2 regions of the Allobosea vaviloviae genome follow, and region 1 is predicted to be linked to the other one. Evidence: predicted binding sites of a transcription regulator. Region 1 holds the regulator's gene; the other holds the start of a gene.
What was found. Region 1 encodes PhoB, which activates phosphate uptake and scavenging genes when phosphate is short. Its sites were predicted from a motif close to TGTCATNNANCTGTCAT; they were not measured.
Positions count from the first base shown of each region.

Region 2: a site for PhoB is predicted at 3,135-3,151, ahead of BHK69_RS01505 (DUF6454 family protein). Genes of this name have one in related genera too.

Region 1 covers NZ_CP017147.1:1,748,841-1,757,753, reverse strand. The annotation lists gene BHK69_RS31340 (AAA family ATPase) at 1-175, shown strand, start outside; gene BHK69_RS31335 (hypothetical protein) at 178-837, shown strand; gene uvrB (excinuclease ABC subunit UvrB) at 844-3,522, opposite strand; gene BHK69_RS08185 (helix-turn-helix transcriptional regulator) at 3,742-4,470, shown strand; gene BHK69_RS08180 (acyl-homoserine-lactone synthase) at 4,570-5,214, shown strand; gene BHK69_RS08175 (hypothetical protein) at 5,207-5,557, shown strand; gene BHK69_RS08170 (TIGR03862 family flavoprotein) at 5,794-7,008, opposite strand; gene phoB (phosphate regulon transcriptional regulator PhoB) at 7,150-7,848, opposite strand; gene phoU (phosphate signaling complex protein PhoU) at 8,023-8,742, opposite strand; gene pstB (phosphate ABC transporter ATP-binding protein PstB) at 8,782-8,913, opposite strand, start outside.
Region 2 covers NZ_CP017147.1:312,175-321,087, reverse strand. The annotation lists gene BHK69_RS01510 (methyl-accepting chemotaxis protein) at 1-1,872, shown strand, start outside; gene BHK69_RS01505 (DUF6454 family protein) at 2,113-3,054, opposite strand; gene BHK69_RS01500 (nitrile hydratase accessory protein) at 3,354-3,737, opposite strand; gene nthB (nitrile hydratase subunit beta) at 3,724-4,383, opposite strand; gene nthA (nitrile hydratase subunit alpha) at 4,380-5,012, opposite strand; gene BHK69_RS01485 (amidase) at 5,023-6,219, opposite strand; gene BHK69_RS01480 (gamma-glutamyltransferase family protein) at 6,225-7,820, opposite strand; gene BHK69_RS01475 (hypothetical protein) at 7,963-8,202, shown strand; gene BHK69_RS01470 (DUF1850 domain-containing protein) at 8,213-8,578, opposite strand; gene BHK69_RS01465 (TRAP transporter permease) at 8,575-8,913, opposite strand, start outside.

The DNA.
Region 1 (8,913 bases):
AACGCACCAGCCGTATTTTGTTGATGCGCTCGCGCCGAACGAAGTCTGGGTAATGGAGAAGGGAGAAGACGGACTATCTTCGGTCAGGCGAGCCAGCGACATAGATATCGTTAGTAACATGGTGGCTGAAGGCCTCCCATTGGGCGGGCTATGGTATAGCGATTATCTGGATTGAACATGCTTCACATCGAATTTCTAGTCGAAGACATATCCGGCAAAAGGGCGTTGGATGCGATTCTGCCAAATCTCGCCGGAGATTTTAGTTACAGGGTCATCGCCTATAAAGGAATCGGTCGAATTCCCAAAGGGTTGAAGCCCAGTTCTGATGCGAGCAAGCGGATATTACTAGATCAGCTACCACGTCTTATGCAAGGATACGCAACGTCCTTTAAAGATGATTCTGATGACTATGTTCGATTTGTTTTTATCGTTTGCGATCTAGACGATCGCGTAATGGTTGATTTTCTGAAGGAAATAAATAATTCAATTAACGTATGCCATCCCGTCCCAAAATACAAAATTTGCCTTGCCATTGAAGAAGGTGAAGCGTGGTTATTGGGCGACCAACGAGCGCTTTTATCCGCTTACCCCAAAGCCAACAAGGCAATCCTTGCGACCTATGTACAAGACTCAATATGTGGAACTTGGGAGAAACTCGCTGATGTCGTATATCCCGGCGGCGCAAAGGCTCTCAAAAAAACAAATTTTGTTGAAATAGGCAGGATGAAATCAGTTTGGGCCGACAATATAGCTCCATTAGTTGAAAAAAATAGAAATATATCACCAAGTTTCAATTTTTTTGTTGATGCCATTGTCGAGACTACATCGAATAATTAACCTCATTCACCGCCTCCCCCGCCGCTTCCCCCTCCCCTCTCCCGCCCCCAGCGGCCGCGAATCCGGCCTTGGGCCCATCTCGTCGAGCGTCGGCTTCTTCGGGCGGGCGACCGGCTTGGCTTCTCCGCCGCCCCAGTTATGCGGCCCCATATCCGCATCGGTCGGCTTGCGCGCCCGGGTCGGCAGGTTGGCGTTGGCACCGTAGCTGCGCTCGCCCTTGTATTTGCCGGCTGAGGCCTCGACGTCGCCCTGGCGGGCGAGCGGGTCGTCGGAGATGGCGAGCTCGGTCGCCTGGAGGCGCTTGATCTCGTCGCGCAGGCGCGCGGCGGTCTCGAATTCGAGGTCGGCGGCGGCTTCGCGCATGCGCTTTTCGAGATCGGCCAGGGCCGCCTTGAAGTTGTGGCCGGCGACCGGCGTGCCCATGCCGGCATCGACCGTGACATGGTCGCGCTCATAGACCGAGCCCAGGATGTCGCCGATGGCGCGCTTGATCGATTGCGGCGTGATGCCGTGGGCGGCGTTGTAGGCCTCCTGCTTCTCGCGGCGGCGCGAGGTCTCGGCCATCGCCCGCTCCATCGAGCCGGTGATGTGGTCTGCGTAGAGGATGACGCGGCCGTCGACATTGCGGGCGGCGCGGCCGATGGTCTGGATCAACGAGGTCTCGGAGCGCAGGAAACCCTCCTTGTCGGCGTCGAGAATGGCGACGAAACCGCATTCGGGAATGTCGAGGCCCTCGCGCAGCAGGTTGATGCCGACGAGAACATCAAACGCTCCAAGGCGGAGATCGCGAAGAATCTCGATGCGCTCGATCGTGTCGATGTCGGAGTGCATGTAGCGAACACGCACGCCGTTCTCGTGGAGATACTCGGTCAGGTCCTCCGCCATGCGCTTGGTCAGCACGGTGACCAGGGTGCGGTAGCCCTTGGCCGAGACCTCCTTGATCTCGTCCAGGAGGTCGGCGACCTGATGTTTTGCCGGGCGGATCTCGACCGGCGGGTCGATCAGGCCGGTCGGGCGGATGACCTGCTCGGTGAAGACGCCGCCGGTGCGGTCCATCTCCCAGCTGCCCGGCGTGGCCGAGACATGCACCGATTGCGGGCGCATCGCGTCCCATTCCTCGAAACGCAGCGGCCGGTTATCCATGCAGGAGGGCAGGCGGAAGCCGTATTCCGCCAAAGTCGCCTTGCGCCGAAAGTCGCCGCGATACATGCCGCCGATCTGCGGCACGGTGACATGGCTCTCATCGGTGAAGACCAGCGCATTGTCGGGCAGGTATTCGAACAGGGTCGGCGGCGGCTCGCCCGGCTTGCGGCCGGTGAGATAGCGCGAATAATTCTCGATGCCGTTGCAGGAGCCGGTGGCCTCGATCATCTCGATGTCGAAGGTGCAGCGCTGGTCGAGCCGCTGCGCCTCGAGATAGCGGCCCATCTTGTTGAGCTCGTCGAGGCGGCCCCGCAGCTCCTCCTTGATCGACTTCACGGCCTGAGTCAGCGTCGGGCGCGGCGTGGTGTAGTGCGAATTGCCGTAGACCTTGACGAATTCGAGGTCGGCGGTCTTCTGGCCGGTCAGCGGGTCGAACTCCGAGATCTGCTCGACCTCGTCGCCGAACAGGCCGATGCGCCAGGCGCGGTCCTCATAGTGGGCCGGAAAGAGTTCGATGACATCGCCGCGCACGCGGAAGGAGCCGCGGACGAAATCGCCAAGGGTGCGCTTGTATTGCAGGGCGACGAGATCGGCGATGAGCTGGCGCTGCTCGATCTTCTCGCCCAGCTTGATGCCGAAGGTCATCGCCGTATAGGTCTCGACCGAACCGATACCGTAGATGCACGAGACCGAGGCGACGATGATGACGTCGTCGCGCTCCAAGAGCGAGCGCGTGGCGGAGTGGCGCATGCGGTCGATCTGCTCGTTGATCGAGCTTTCCTTCTCGATGAAGGTGTCCGAGCGCGGCACATAGGCCTCGGGCTGGTAGTAGTCGTAATAGGAGACGAAATACTCGACCGCGTTGTCGGGGAAGAAGCTCTTGAACTCGCCATAGAGCTGCGCGGCCAGCGTCTTGTTCGGCGCCAGGACCAGCGCGGGACGCTGCGTCTTCTCGATGACTTGCGCCATGGTGAAGGTCTTGCCGGAGCCGGTGACGCCCAGGAGCACCTGGTCGCGCTCCTGGCGCGAGATGCCGTCGACGAGATCGGCGATCGCGGTCGGCTGGTCGCCGGCGGGCTCGTATTCCGAATTCATCCGGAAGCGGATGCCGCCTTCGGATTTATCGGGGCGCGGCGGGCGATGCGGCGTCCAGGCCTTGCCGGGATCGATGAAGGGGCTGCCGGTCTCCAGCAGCGTCTGCAGCGACTGCGCCGTCAGGCTCGCGGCGGTCTCGCCCTCGACGCCGTCAAAGGCGGAATCGGCCTTCTTGCCGATCTTGCGCTTGGGAGCGCCGTCGCCGGGCCGGGCCTCGGGCTCGTAACCGGCCTGCGGTTGGTCGCTGAAGCCGGCGGCGCCGCCCGGGACCGCATTGCCGCGGTTGATCGCCGGGTTGAGCAGATCGGCGAGATAGCCTTCCAGCGGCTTCAATTCCTGGCGCGAGGCCTTGGAATTAGGCGTGCGCGCGCTGGCCGGCTTCTTCGCGGGCTTCGTCTTGGCGTCAGGGGCGGAAGTTTTGGCGTCAGGGGCGGAAGTTTTGGACATGGCGGCAATATGGGACGGAAGCCTCCCAAGCGCGAGAGGGCAAGGCGCATGGCAGGCCGCATAGCTGACAGGAGATGGCAGGAGAAGATGGCCGTGCGGCGCGCCTCCGTGCCTTACGCGCAGAGCCGGCCCCGCCTAAAGGCTCGGTCTTGCTGAAGGCATTGACTCCCCGAGACGCGCTGCAACAATACGGTTATAATGCGGCCATTGGGGACCGTCATGTCGGGACAACACTTCGACACCGGACGAGACGCGCTCGATTTCATCGATGTGCTGACGCGTCTCAACGACCCGCAGACGATCATCTCCTCACTGCGCGACAAGCTCGCCAGCTTCGGCTTCCACGCCTTCCTGATCACCGGCCTGCCGGAGACCGGCGACAGGATCGCCCCGCTCGTGCTGTTGAATGGCTGGCCCGACGGCTGGTTCGAGCTCTATGTCCGGCAGAACTATGCCGATGACGACCCGATCGCGGCGCATTGCAAGACCACGACGAACCCGTTCGTCTGGGACGAGGTCTATCGCCAGGAGGTCGCCAGCGCGCGCCAGCAGGAGATCATGCGGCGCGCCAGCGACTTCAAGATGATCCACGGCTTCTGCGTGCCGATCCACAATGAGGACGGCTTCAAGGCCGTCGTCACCATGGCCGGCGACAGGCCCGACCTGTCGCGGCAGTCCCGCTCCGCCATCCACCTGATGTCGCTCTATGCCCATGCCAAGGCCGAGGCCGCCATGCACGGCACCCAGGGCCATTGCCTCACCGTGCGGGAGCGCGAGGTCCTGACCTGGATGGCTGTCGGCAAATCGACCGAGGGCGTCGCGGAGGTGCTCAATATCCGCGCCGGAACCGTCGAGGCGCATTACCAGAACGCTGCCCGCAAGCTCGGCGCCCGGGGCCGCACGCGCACGGTGGTCGAGGCGCATCTGCGCGGCGAGATCCAACTTTAGTCTACAGCCCAACGAAAGCGCTGGCACTCCCGGAAAACCGGGATTCCGCCCGGCGCGGATCGGCAGAAAATTCTTCCTCACGCCGCTGAGGAAGAACTCATGATTCACATCATCGACGCCTCCAATCGCCGGCTCTATGCCGACCAGATCGAGGAACATTTCCGCATCCGGCACCGCATCTATGTCGAGGAGCGCCGCTGGATGGAGCTGGAGCGCCCCGACGGACGCGAGGTCGACCAGTTCGACACCGACGACGCGGTCTATCTGCTGGCGCTGAAGGAGGGCAAGGTCATCGGGGGCTCCCGCCTCGTGCCGACGCTCGGCCCGCATCTGATGAGCGAGGTCTTTCCCTACCTCGCCAATATCCGCGGCCTCCAGCGTGGCCCCGACATCGTAGAATGGACCCGGATCTTCGTGGTTCCCGAGTATCGCGGCCGCGAATCCACCGTGCTGCACACCGTCCTCGCCGGCATTCTCGAATACTGCCTGGAGCAGCATTTCAGCGCGATCACCGTCGTGATGGAAACCTGGTGGATGCCGCGCTTCCTGGAGCTCGGCTGGGAGGTCAAACCGCTCGGCCTGCCGACGATGATCGACGGCATGTCCTGCATCGGCACGATGATCAGCGTGACCGAAGAGGCTTGGCGCAACACGCTGGCATTCAAACGGATTGCGGCCCCGACATTGGTCGACCGGCGGCATGGGCCGCACATCACCGAGGAAAGGCGAACCAACCATGTATGACGAGCACAGCTATTCGGCCTTATCCTCCGAGGAACGGCAAGACCTCGGAAACGCGCTGGCGACCCTGATGACGCTGATGGAACGGCACCGGGGCTACACCCCGCTGCTGGAAGCAGCGTCCCATTTCGACCTCCCCGACGATCTCTGGCTGCTGACTCAGGTCATGGGCCTGGACGATGCCGGGCGCTCGGCGCTGGTGCAGCTCTTCCTGCTGACCAATGGGGCGATCCAGGCCAAGCCGTTGAGCCAGGACGCCGTCATGCTGGTAAGCCACGATCTCGGCGCCATCTACGAGCGGGCCCGGGACCGCGAGCGCGGGGTGGCCTCACCTCACGACGCGTGACGAAGGGGCAGACCTAGGGGCAGGCGGGAGAAGCGCACTCGCTTGTCCCATGTCTCCCGGAGCCAGATGTCTCCCGGAACCACGCCGTCATCCTGGCCGAAGCGAAGCGGAGCGCCGGGATCATCGGAGGGCCGATCCTTTGACGGACCTGGCTCTACGATGGATCCCGGAGCTACGCGGCTCCGCCGCTTGTCCAGGATGACGTGGAGGTTCTGGAGCGAGATTTCTTGCTCAGCTTACCCTCGCGCCAGCCAAGCCTCCAGCCCCGCCGCCGCCGCGATGCCGGTGGCGAAGCAGGCCTGCAGCAGGTAGCCGCCGGTCGGGGCTTCCCAGTCCAGCATCTCGCCGGCAACGAAGACGCCGGGCAATGCCTTCAGCATGAAATCGGGGGTGACCGCACCAGCTTCGATGCCGCCGGCGCTCGAAATCGCCCGCGTGATCGGGGCGAGGCCGGTGAGTGTGAGGGGAGCGGTCTTGATCAGCGCCGCCAAGGCCGCTGCGTCCTCAGGCAAGCGCGGGCTCGCCTCGCGCAGGAGCGCGATCGCAGCCGGCGACAGGCCCGCCGCCTTGCGCAGATGGTTGCTCAGCGTCTCGCCCTTGCGACGCTTCGCCAGACGCTCAACGAGGCGGGCGGTCTCCATGTCGGGCCGCAGGTCGAGCGTGACCGCCGCCCTGCCCTGGCGCAGGATCGCCTCGCGCAGCAGGCCCGAGAGCGCATAGACCGCGCCGCCCTCGATACCGTCGGCATCGATCATCGCCTCACCGGTGGCCTGACGCTCACCGAAGCGAATGACGATGCGCTTCAACGGCGCGCCACTGAAGCGCTCGCGCATCGTCGCCGACCAGGCCACCGTGAAGCCGCCATTGGCCGGCAGCAGCGGCGCGACGGTGACTCCGCGCTCCACGAGTCGAGGCGCCCAGCCGCCATCTGAGCCAAGGCGCGGCCAGCTCGCGCCGCCGAGCGCCAGCAAGGTCGCGCCGGGCCGGATCGTCTCGACCCCGCCGTCGCGGGTCTGGAAGGCGAGCGCGCCATCGGCGCTCCAGCCGGTCCAGAGCCTGCCCGGAGCGAATGTCACGCCTTGCCCTTCCAGCCGGCGCAGCCAGGCGCGCAGCAGAGGCGAGGCCTTCATCGCCTTGGGAAAGACGCGCCCGCTCGTGCCGATGAAGCTGTCGGCGCCGAGACCGTCGGCCCAATCGCGCAAAGCCTGGGGCGGGAAGGCGCGGATCGCCGGTTCGAGCCAGGCCTGCGCGCCGCGATAGCGCGTCAGGAACTGATCCAGCGGTTCGGAATGGGTCAGGTTCAGCCCACCGCGGCCGGCAAGCAGGAATTTACGCGCCGGCGAGGGCATGCGGTCATAGACCGTAACGGCGTGGCCGGCGGCGGACAGCCGCTCGGCGGCGATCAGGCCGGAGGGGCCTGCGCCGATGATCGCGATGGATTTGTTTTGCATCGGGAGGGCTTGGGGCCGGCGGGCGCGCGGGTCAAGCGCGATCGTCCATGCTCGGGCTTGACCCGCGCATCTCATGCCGAACCGAATGGCGCTTCATGCGGCTGGAGATTCTCGGGTCAAACCCGAGAATGACGCGCGCTTTCAGCCCCGCGCGAAAGTCTCGTCGAAAGCGTAGCCCGCGCCGCGCACGGTGCGCAGCGGGTCCTTGGCGTCACCGGGCGTGATCGCCTTGCGCAGGCGCCCGACATGAACGTCGACCGTGCGCTCGTCGATATAGACGTCGCGACCCCAGACGGCGTCGAGGAGTTGTGCGCGGGAATAGACCCGGCCAGGCGCCTGCATCAGGAATTCGAGCAGGCGGAATTCGGTCGGGCCGAGATGCAATTCCGCGCCGGAGCGGCGGACGCGGCGCGTCGTGCGGTCGAGCTCGAGATCGCCGGCCGCGAGCAGCCCGGCGACATGGCCAGGCTTCGCCCGGCGCAGCAGCGCCTGGATGCGCGCGATCAGTTCAGGCAGCGAGAACGGCTTGACCACGTAGTCGTCAGCACCGGTGGCGAGGCCGCGCACGCGCTCGGTCTCCTCGCCGCGGGCGGTGAGCATGATGATCGGCACGCGCTCGGTGTCGCGGCGCGTGCGCAGGCGGCGGCAGAGCTCGATGCCCGACAGGCCCGGCAGCATCCAGTCGAGCAGGACGAGGTCGGGCGTGTGGTCGCGCAGATGCAGTTCAGCATCGTCGCCGCGCGCGACGCTGTCGACCTCGAAGCCCTCGGCTTCGAGATTGTAGCGCAGGAGCAGGGTGAGCGGCTCCTCGTCCTCGACGATCAGGATGCGTGCGGGCATGTCTCGGTTCCGTTCTTGGCATTCAGCCGACACACACCGTCATGCTCGCCCTTGTGGCGAGCATCCATGTCTTGAACACAGGTCTCGACCGGCGAAGACGTGGATGGTCGGGATGATCCTCGGGACAAGCCCGAGGACGACCCTGACGGGAAAGGTGCCGGTGCGTTCATTCCATCAGCTCCCCGTCACCGCCTCGACATTGATGTCGGTGGTGTCGAGCTTCGGGCGGTTGAGATCGAGCGACTCGCCGGTGACGAGATAATGGATCGTCTCGGCGATGTTGGTGGTGTGATCGCCGATGCGCTCGACGTTCTTGGCGCAGAACAGGAGATGCGTGCAGAAGGTGATGTTGCGCGGATCTTCCATCATATAGGTCAGCAATTCCCGGAAGAGCGAGGTGTAGAGCGCGTCGATCTCGTCGTCGCGGCGCCAGACCTCCATGGCCTTCTGTTCGTTGCTCGCGGCATAGGCGTCGAGCACGTCCTTGAGCTGGGCCTGGACGAGGCGGCTCATATGCTCGAGCCCGACCACGGCGCGATGCGGCGGCTGGAACTGGCCGGAGATCGCGACCGCGCGCTTGGCGATGTTCTTGGCGAGATCGCCGACGCGCTCGATGTCGGCAGCGATGCGGATCGCCGAGATCAATTCACGCAGGTCGTTCGCCAGCGGCTGGCGCCGCGCGATGGTCAGGACCGCGCGCTCCTCGACATCGCGCTGCAGGTTGTCGAGGCGCTGGTCGGCGCTGATCACCTTCTGGGCGAGCGTGGTGTCGCGGCGCACCAGCGCCACGGTGGAATCGCCGAGCATGCGCTCGGACATGCCGCCCATCTCGGCGAGGCTGCGGCGCAGCGCCTCGAGTTCGGCGTCGTAGGAGCGGACGATATGGTCGGTCATCGCGGCGGATCCTCTGGAAGCGAAAACAGGGTTCGACAGTCAGCCGAAGCGGCCGGTGACATAGTCCTGGGTCTGCTTCTTGTGCGGGTTCATGAAGATGGTGTTGGTCGGCGCGAACTCGATCACCTCGCCAAGATACATGAAGGCGGTATACTGCGAGATACGCGCCGC
Region 2 (8,913 bases), 1.4 Mb from region 1:
GGCCAGGCACTGACCCCGCCACAATGGAAACAGTTCGGCGAATTGCGCGGCGCCAGCAACGCGGCGCAGAGCCAGTTGGGGCAACTCGCCACGCGCGCCGGCATCTCGCCCGAGCTTGCGCGCAAGGTCGGCGTTGCGACCGGCGAAGTTGCTACTGCAAACCAGGCAATGGACCAGCTTGTCGGCAAACTGGGCCAGGGCGCAGGTGCCGTCATCGGCGCCGAGGACTGGACCGCAATGTGCAACGGGCCCTTCACTGCCATCGTTGGCGCGGTTGCCCAATCGCTGGACGAGATGCGATCGACGACCACGGCGCAGAGCAATCATGCCCTGACCCGGCTGGCCCTGATCGCTGGTCTGCTTGTCGCGCTGCTGGCCCTGTGCGCGGCAAGCTGGCGTGGCATCCAGAAGCGCATTGCGAACCCGCTGACCGGCATGAATGTCGCGCTTGCGCGCATGCAGGCTGGCGACATCGATGAGGCTGTTCCCGCCGCGCCCTGTCCCGACGAAGTCGGGGCGCTTGGCAACGCACTTGAGGCCTATCGCGAAAATCTGGTCAAGGTTCGGGCTCTGGAAGAGCAGGAGCGTATCGCCTCCGCCGCTCGCCTGGCGCGGGCGCAGTCGATGGAGGCTGTGGTCTCCGATGTCGGCGATGTGGTTGCGGCCGCCGCGTCGGGTGATTTCTCGGCGCGTCTGCAGATCGAGCATGCCGACGAGCAGATGCAGAAGCTCGTCGCGGGGATCAACGAGATCAATGCCGTGGTCGACAGCGCCACATCCGAATTCGCGGCCGCCCTGCACGCGGTTGCGGGTGGCGATCTGACCTCCCGGATCGAGACCGCCTATCGCGGCAAGTTCGCCGAACTCAAGGGCGCGATCAACGAGACGGTCGACCGCCTGTCCACGACGGTGCGCACGATCCAGACGACCTCGGCCGATGTGGGCTTAGCCGCCCGCGAGATCACCATGGGCGCCGACGACCTGTCGAAGCGCACGGAAGAGCAGGCGAGCTCGCTGGAGGAGACCGCGGCCACGACCGAGGAGCTCGCAGCCTCGGTGAAGGCCTCGGCCCAGGCCTCGAAGAACGCCGCCGCGATCGCGACAGAGGCGATGCAGGCAGCCCAGTCGGGCGGCGTGATCGCCGGTCAGGCAGTCGATGCCATGGCGCGGATCGAGAGCGCCTCGCAGAAGATCTCCGACATCATCCGGGTGATCGACGACATCGCCTTCCAGACCAATCTCCTGGCGCTGAATGCGGCGGTGGAAGCCGCGCGTGCCGGCGATGCCGGCAAGGGCTTTGCCGTCGTCGCCTCGGAGGTCCGCACGCTGGCGCAGCGTTCAAGCGCCGCCGCCAAGGATATCTCCGGCCTGATCTCGTCCTCCAACATGGAGGTCGATGCCGGCGTCAAGCTGGTGCGCCAGGCCGGCGACGCCCTGACCCAGATCCTGGCGGCCTCGCAGAAGGTCGCGGCCACCATCGCCGAGATCTCGGCGGCGTCTGGCGAACAGGCCAACGGCATCGACGAGATGAGCCAGGCCGTCGCCCATCTCGACGAGATGACGCAGGCCAATGCCGCGCTCTCCGAACAAAGCGCGGCCTCGGCCGGTTCGCTCTCGGGCCGCATCGTCCAGCTCAACGACCTCGTCGCCGCCTTCAGGACGGGTCCTGAGGGCGCGACCGCCTCATCGGCCAATTACACCCCGGCCCCAGTGAGGGCTACAGCGTCCGGCACGGCTTCCGAGCCCGAGCGCCTGCGTAAGCTCGCCGAAGCCGCCTTCGGGCAATCCCGAGCGGAAGCTCCAGCCAGACCCGCTCCGGCGAAGAAAGTCGTCAACAGCCGCGCCAACGACGCGGGCTGGGAAGAGTTCTGACGAAGCCGGGCAGGGCTCGTTAGCTGCCCACCGTTTCAGGAGCTGGAGCCGCCTACCGCCCCCCGCTCCGGATCGTTCTCCAGCACGATCGGCTTGCCATGTGGCGTCGCCTCCGCGGCGCGCGCCCAGGAGGCGGCTAAGGCATCGACGCCGTCATGCGAGACGGTGATGGGGACGGCGCTGTTCTTCGCGATGTGGGCGAGCGGGGCGGGGAGTTAGCCTGGCCTCCGCCCGTTCAGCCTATTTCGTCGCGGCCTCGTAGACGAACAGTGTCGATTTGTCGTCATCGGGCATGAAATAGGCCCGCACGCCCTGCTCCATCGGCTCGACCCAGAACGGGTTCTGCGTCATCGGCAGCCCCGATGGCGACCAGAGTTCGACCGGCACCTGATAGATGGGCCGGTTGTCCTTGAGATCGACGATCTCGAAGCCACCGAGGCGGAAAATCGGCCCATCCGGCGAGGCACGGTAGTTGTTGAGCCCGGAGCAGAGCATCCGGCTCATGCCGATGAAATGGCAATCCTGATAGTCGATATAGAGCGCGGGGTTGATGACGCGGAGCTGCTCCGGCGGTGTTGCCGCGTTGGTCACTTTGCCCGCCCCGTCGAGCGGCCAGGCGTAGAAGCGGCGCGAGCCCCAGCTGACCCCGTGCAGCGACTTGTCGTCCGTATTATGGGCGATGCCACCGACATGATCCTTGAAGCGGAATACCACGGTCGCCTTCATCGTCGCGGGGTCGACCTTGTAGACGATCGACTGGCTGTTGGGCCGGTACTCGGCAACGGGAACCCAGATGTCTTTCCCGTCGAAATCCATGCCGCCGGGATGATAGACCGATCCTTCGCCCAGCGTGATGTCCTGGAGCAGCTTGCCGTCGGCGTCGATCTTGAAAAGATGGCCGACGCCTTCGCCGGTATCGCGATCATAGCCGTCCTGGAGGGCCGGATAGCGGGTCGTCGCCTTCCGGATATCGACGGAAGAGACGAAGAAGGCGTCGCCGATCTTCAACATGCCTTGCGGATGAAAAGTCGGGAACTGGATCGGGATCGCGGCGGTCTGCTTCCATTGCGTCGCGCGCGTCAGTTTAGGGACCAGTGTGTTGAGCGCCGGATCGGCGGCTTGCGTTGGATATGCGAGCGCGATGGCGGCTGCGCCGAGTAGCCCTGCAAAGGCGGTTTTCATGATATCTCCCGGCTCCGCTGCGCGGCCTTGTCCGGAGCAGCGCTCGCGCCAGTGCCATAGGGCAGGTTGATCGATTCCTGGTGACGCCCATACGACATCGGCGCCTGCGACACCCGACCGCTTTAGCGCCAAGCGGTTTGATATTAGCCGGCGAGAGGTGTGCTCTCAAGCAGGATCGGTATTCCATGAGTTCCACCGCAAAGACCGAGCGGTCGTCGACGAAGGCTGGGAGCTGTTTGGTCCTGCCAACCAATTTTGATTGGTGACCGCTATGGGCCCCGTCTCATGAACCGCGGCCCCTACCGCCCCCGCTCCGGATCGTTCTCCAGCACGATCGGCTTGCCATGTGGTGTCGCCTCCGCCGCGCGCGCCCAGGAGGCGGCGAGCGCATCGACCCCCGCATGCGAGGTCAGGCCTTTTTCGATCAGCAGGTGTTCCAGCGCCTCGCACCAGCGCTCATAGTAATCCGAGCCGTCGCGGCAGCCGCCTTCCGCCACCGCCTCGGCGATTTCGGCGCCCAGCGCCTGCGCCCATTCCTCGGCCGTGAAGACGCCCTTGTTCTGCAGCGCGACGACCAATGCGAAGGCCTGCGCCTGCCAGGGCTCGGCGAAGACCGGGCCCTCAGTGTCGCGCGGGATCGGCGTATCGGCTGCCAGCGCGGCGATGAGATCAGGCTGGCTCAAGATAGCTCTCCCAGGCCTCGATGCTGACGCGCGTGGTCGGGTCGGCATCGCGGCCCCATAGCTCCGGGCCGGTGAAGACCACGGTATAGAGCCATTGCGCCGTCTCGGGCTGGCCCTGCGCCCCGGTGTCGGGGAAGACATGGCAGCCGCTGACGCGCTCGATCACTCCCAGCTTGCCCCGGGCATAGCGCGGCAGGCGGGTATGGTGCTGCGGATGGATCACGGTGGTGCGGACGCTGTCGCCGATGCTGAATTTCGCCGGCGCCTGCGCTTGGCGCTCATAGGGAAAACCACGCCGCAGCACGGCAGGGACGTCCTCGCCCTTCAGCACGCGCTTGGGCGGCCTTGGCGGTGCGGAGGGTTTGCCCTCGGTGAGCTCGTCCCGTGTGACGAAGCCATGCTGCAGCAGCAGGTTCTGCAAGCCCGCGAGCCAGATCTGGTAATAGGAGAAGGAGAGATAATCGGCCGGGGGAATGCTCTCGCGGGCATGCCGGCTTTCGTCGATGCTCCACTGCCCCATCGCGCCGGCGGCGACGTTGAGCGCCAGCACGCGCTTTTCCCAGTCGCCATGGAAGATCGGCTCGTTCGGCTCGGGCCTGACCGGGCCAAAACCCATCTGGCCGCCGAGATCCTGCCCGCCATTCATGACTGGGCCTCCACGACGGCCAGCCTCGTGCCGATCATCGAATCGCGGCTGACGATCGAAGCCAGTTTCTCTTCCGACCAGCCCTCGGTGCCGGCTGGGCGCATCGGGATGACGATGAAACGCGTCTCGGCGGTCGAATCCCAGACGCGGATGCTCTGGCCTTGCGGAAGCGTGACGCCGAAATCGGCCAGCACGCCGCGCGGATCGATCACCGCCTTGGAGCGATAGGGCGGGGATTTGTACCAGACCGGCGGCAGGCCGAGCACCGGCCATGGATAGCAGGAGCACAGCGTGCAGACGATCAGGTTGTGTTCTTCGGGGGTGTTGAACACCGCGACGATGTGCTCGCCGCCGCGCCCGCCATAGCCGAGCTCGGCGACCGCCGCCGAGCCGTCCGCCTTCAGCCTTGCGGCGAAGGCCGGGTCGCTCCAGGCCCTGGCGACGACGCGGGCGCCGTTGCGCGGGCCGATTTTGGTCTCGTAGGTGTCGATGATTGCGTCGAGCGCGGCCGGGTCGACATAGCCCTTGGCGATCATCAGCGATTCCAGCGCCTTCACCCGGGCTTCGATCGGGGTGAAGTGGTTGTCGTGATCATGATAATGGTCGTGGTGGTGATGATGACCGCTCATGGCCGCCTCCTCATGCGATCCGGATCCGCGCCGCCCGCTCGAATTTCACGGCAAAGGCGATAAGGGATTTGTCCGAGCCCTTCGGCCCGATCAGGGACAGGCCGAGCGGTGCGCCCTCGCGCTGCGCCACCGGTATCGTTACCTGCGGAAAGCCCGACAGCCCGGCGAGGCAGAGCAGGCGCAGCGCCCGGTTGCGGAAATCGTCGAGCTCGGGCTCCTGCGCACTGACGAGCGGGGCGATGTCGGGCACGGTTGGCAGGATCAGCACGCCATCCCGCCCAAGCCAGCGCGCGAGCTTGGCGCGGAAGCTCTTCCGGACTGTCTCGGCCTTGGCGTATTCGGCGTCCGTGACGGATTTCGAGAAGGCGAAGCGCTCGGCGACGCCAGGTCCGAGCGGCGGCGCGAAGCGCTCGATCATCGGCCCATCGGCGATCCAGGCCTCGCGGCCCTGCACCCAGCGGAAGGCCCAGTAGAGCCCGTCGAGATCGCGCGCGACCTTGATGCTTTCGGGCTGGCCGAGCGCGGGCACGATGCGCTGGACGACATTGCGCAGGATGTTCTCGGCGTCCGGCACAGCCTGGGAGAACATGTCGTCCGCCAGCAGCATGCGCGGCATTTCGGGCAGGGTGATGCGATCCCGGCCGAAGACGACCTCGGCGACGCGGGCGAAGGTTTCGCCGTCACGGGCGAACCAGCCCGGCGTGTCCAGGCTCTCCGCCAGCGGCCAGACATGCTTGAGCGAGAGCCGGCCATGGCTCGGACGGATGCCGAAGAGGCCGCCATAGCTTGCCGGCGCACGCACCGAGCCACCGGTGTCGGAACCAAGAGCGATATCGGCGAGGCGGCCGGCGACGGCCGCCATCGAGCCCGAGGATGAGCCGCCGGTGATGCGGTCAGGCGCGGACGGATTGATCGGCGCACCGAAATGGGCGTTTTTGCCGTTGAGCGAGAAAGCGAGCTCGTCGGTATGGGTCTTGCCGACGAAGCGTGCGCCGGCATCGAGCAGCGTCTTCACGATCGGCGCGGTCCTGGTCTTGATGCCGGACTGGGCCAGCACGGTCGGAGAGCCCGCCCCCGTCGGATAGCCCTTGACGTCGAACAGGTCTTTCACCGCCAACGTCAGCCCGGCGAGCGGGCCGAAGGCGGCGTTCTTCACCGGCGCATCCGGATAGGGAACGAAGCAGCGGAAAGGGTCTTCGGTAGGCATAGGCGTCAAAGTCCTCTTGCGTCGCCGTCTGAACGTGGATCGTGGGTGGCTTCGACATGGCCCTTGGGATGCTTCACCAGCATGCCGGCATGGCCGAACTGATCAGAATAGGCTTCGCTGTACTCCTCGACCGGGTGGCCGGCGGCGGCCAGCCTGGCGAGCAGCATCGGGTCGAAGCGGCTCTCCAGCTTCAGCGAGAGCGAGCCCGCCCCCCAGCTGCGGCCGAAGAGCCAGCGCGGCGCATCGACGGCGGCGGCCGGGTTCTGACCGAAGCGGTAGCGCGTCAGGATCTGCGCCTGGAATTGCGGCTGGCCGTCGCCGCCCATCGCGCCATAGGAGACGATACGCCCGTCGGCAAAGCGCGCGAAGGCGGGGTTGAGCGTATGGAAAGGCTTGCGGCCCGGCGCGAGCGGGTTCAGCGCGCGCTTGTCGAGCGAGAAGGAGACGCCGCGGTTCTGCCAGTTCACGCCGGTCCTGGGCAGGATGCAGCCCGAGCCGTACTCCCAATAGATCGACTGGATATAGGACACCGCCATGCCCGACGCGTCGATCGCGCCCATCCAGACGGTGTCGCCATCGCCGCTCTTGAACGGCCAGCTTGCCGCGCGCTTGCGGTCGATCGCGGCGGCCTCGCGGGCGAAGACGGCGTCGCTGAGGAGGCTCGCGGGATCGATCTGCAGATGCGCCGGATCGGTGACATAGCGGTCGCGGATGGCGAAGGCACGCTTGGTCGCCTCGACCAGGCCGTGATGATGGTCGAAGCCTTCGGCCCGTTCGATACCGAGCTTCTCGAAGATGCCGAGGATCAGGAGCGAGGCGAGCCCCTGCGTCGGCGGTGGGACATTGTAGACGGCCAGACCCGGCAATTGGATGGCGAGCGGCTGAACGAGGCGCGCCTTGAAGGCCGCCATGTCCTGGCGCGTCACAGGCGCGCCCATCGCCGCGAGGTCGGCGCCGATCTCGCGGCCGATGTCGCCGCGGTAGAAATCGTCGAGGCCGGCATCGGCGAGATGCTTGAAGGTGGCGCCGAGCGCCTCAGGTCTGCGGCGCGCGCCCGCCTTGGGCTGCTCGCCGCCGGGCCAGAAGAAGTCGCTGAAGCCGGGCGCGAGCTTGGCCGCCTCGACCTGCTGGGGCCAGGTGCGGAGCTCCGAGTCCGAGATCGCATAGCCCGTATCGCAATGGGCGATCGCATTGGTGAGCAGGTCCTTCAGCGGCATCCTGCCGCCCAGGCTCCTGGAGAGCTCCAGAGCCGTCTGCCAGCCGCCGATCGCGCCGGCGACCGTCACGGCGGCGTCGGGTCCGCGTGCGGGGATCGTGTCATGGCCCATCTCGCGATAGCGCTCGATCGTCGCCAGCGCGCCGGCCGGGCCGCAGGCCTCGATCGCATGAACCCGGCCCTTGCCGCCGGGCTCATGCACCAGCCAGAAGCCGTCACCGCCGATCGCGTTCATATGCGGGTAGACCACCGCGATCGTCGCGGCCATGGCGACCATCGCCTCGATCGCGTTGCCGCCCTCAGCCAGCACGGCGCGCCCGGCCTCGGAGGCGAGATGGTGGGGCGCGGCGGCGGCGCTGGCACCAAAGACGGGTGTCTCGATCATCGGGGTCTTTTCAAGCTGAGCGGTCGGGACTATTTCGCCAAAAGCAGAACTTCTGCATTGTGACGGGGCGCGCGATTTTGTTGCATGCCGCTGCGGCCTCCGCTAGGCCGTCCCGTGCATGAGCGTTTGAGGAATGGGACCGATGGCCGTAAGGCGCACCAACTGGCGCACCCTGATCATGGTGATATCGCTGGGCATCCTGATCGCGGTTGAATTGTTCGGCGTCGCGCTGGCCTCGGGCTGGGCGCTCGCCGGCCTGCTCGATCTCGGCCATGTCGTCGGCTATGTCCTGATGGGGCTGTTCTCGGTCGTGGCCGGCTACGCCATGATCAATCTGATGCGCCGCGTGCTCAAGGTCGAGCATATGATCGGCGACAACTGAGGCAAGCGGTTCAGCCGCAGGGCCTCAGGACGACCGGGTCGGCGTCATCCGGCAGATAAGCTCCCATCGGCTGGCAGGCGCCGGCGATGCAGACGCGCCAGTCGGTGGTGGCGCCCGAGCGCCGCATCACGACCTCCGGCATAGCGGGAAGCCTCGGCGTCCAGCGCCAGAAGCCGTCGACGAGCTTCGCGCCGTCGGGCGGGTCCATGCCGGCGCCCGAGCCCTGGATGCGCGCCTCTATCAAGCGCATGCCGTCCGGCCCATCGCGCCAGAGCTCTTCCCACAAGGTCTTCTGTACCGAGTGCCGCCAACTCAGCGTGATCTCGTCGCTGCCGAGCGCGATGACGAGCGCGCCGGCTGCCAGACACAGGCTCATGCGGCGGCGCGCCTGGACGCGCGCACGCGCCAGAGATGCTGGCCGATCATCACGGCGGCGAGCACAAAGCCGATCTCGTCCGTCAGCGGCACTGCCGCGACCAGGAAGCCGGCTGCCACCGCGGCAAGGATGCGCTCCCACATCGCGAGGCGCCGCGTCAGTTGCCCGACGAAGGCCGCGCCCCACAGGATCATCGCCAGCGTCGCTTTCGTGACGATGTAGACCACGGCAAGCCAGTAGCTCGCGCCCTCCAGCCCGGCCACCGGTTGCAGCATCAAGGTCGGGTCATAGACCGCCATATAGGGGATGACGAAGCCAGGCAGGGCGATCTTGAC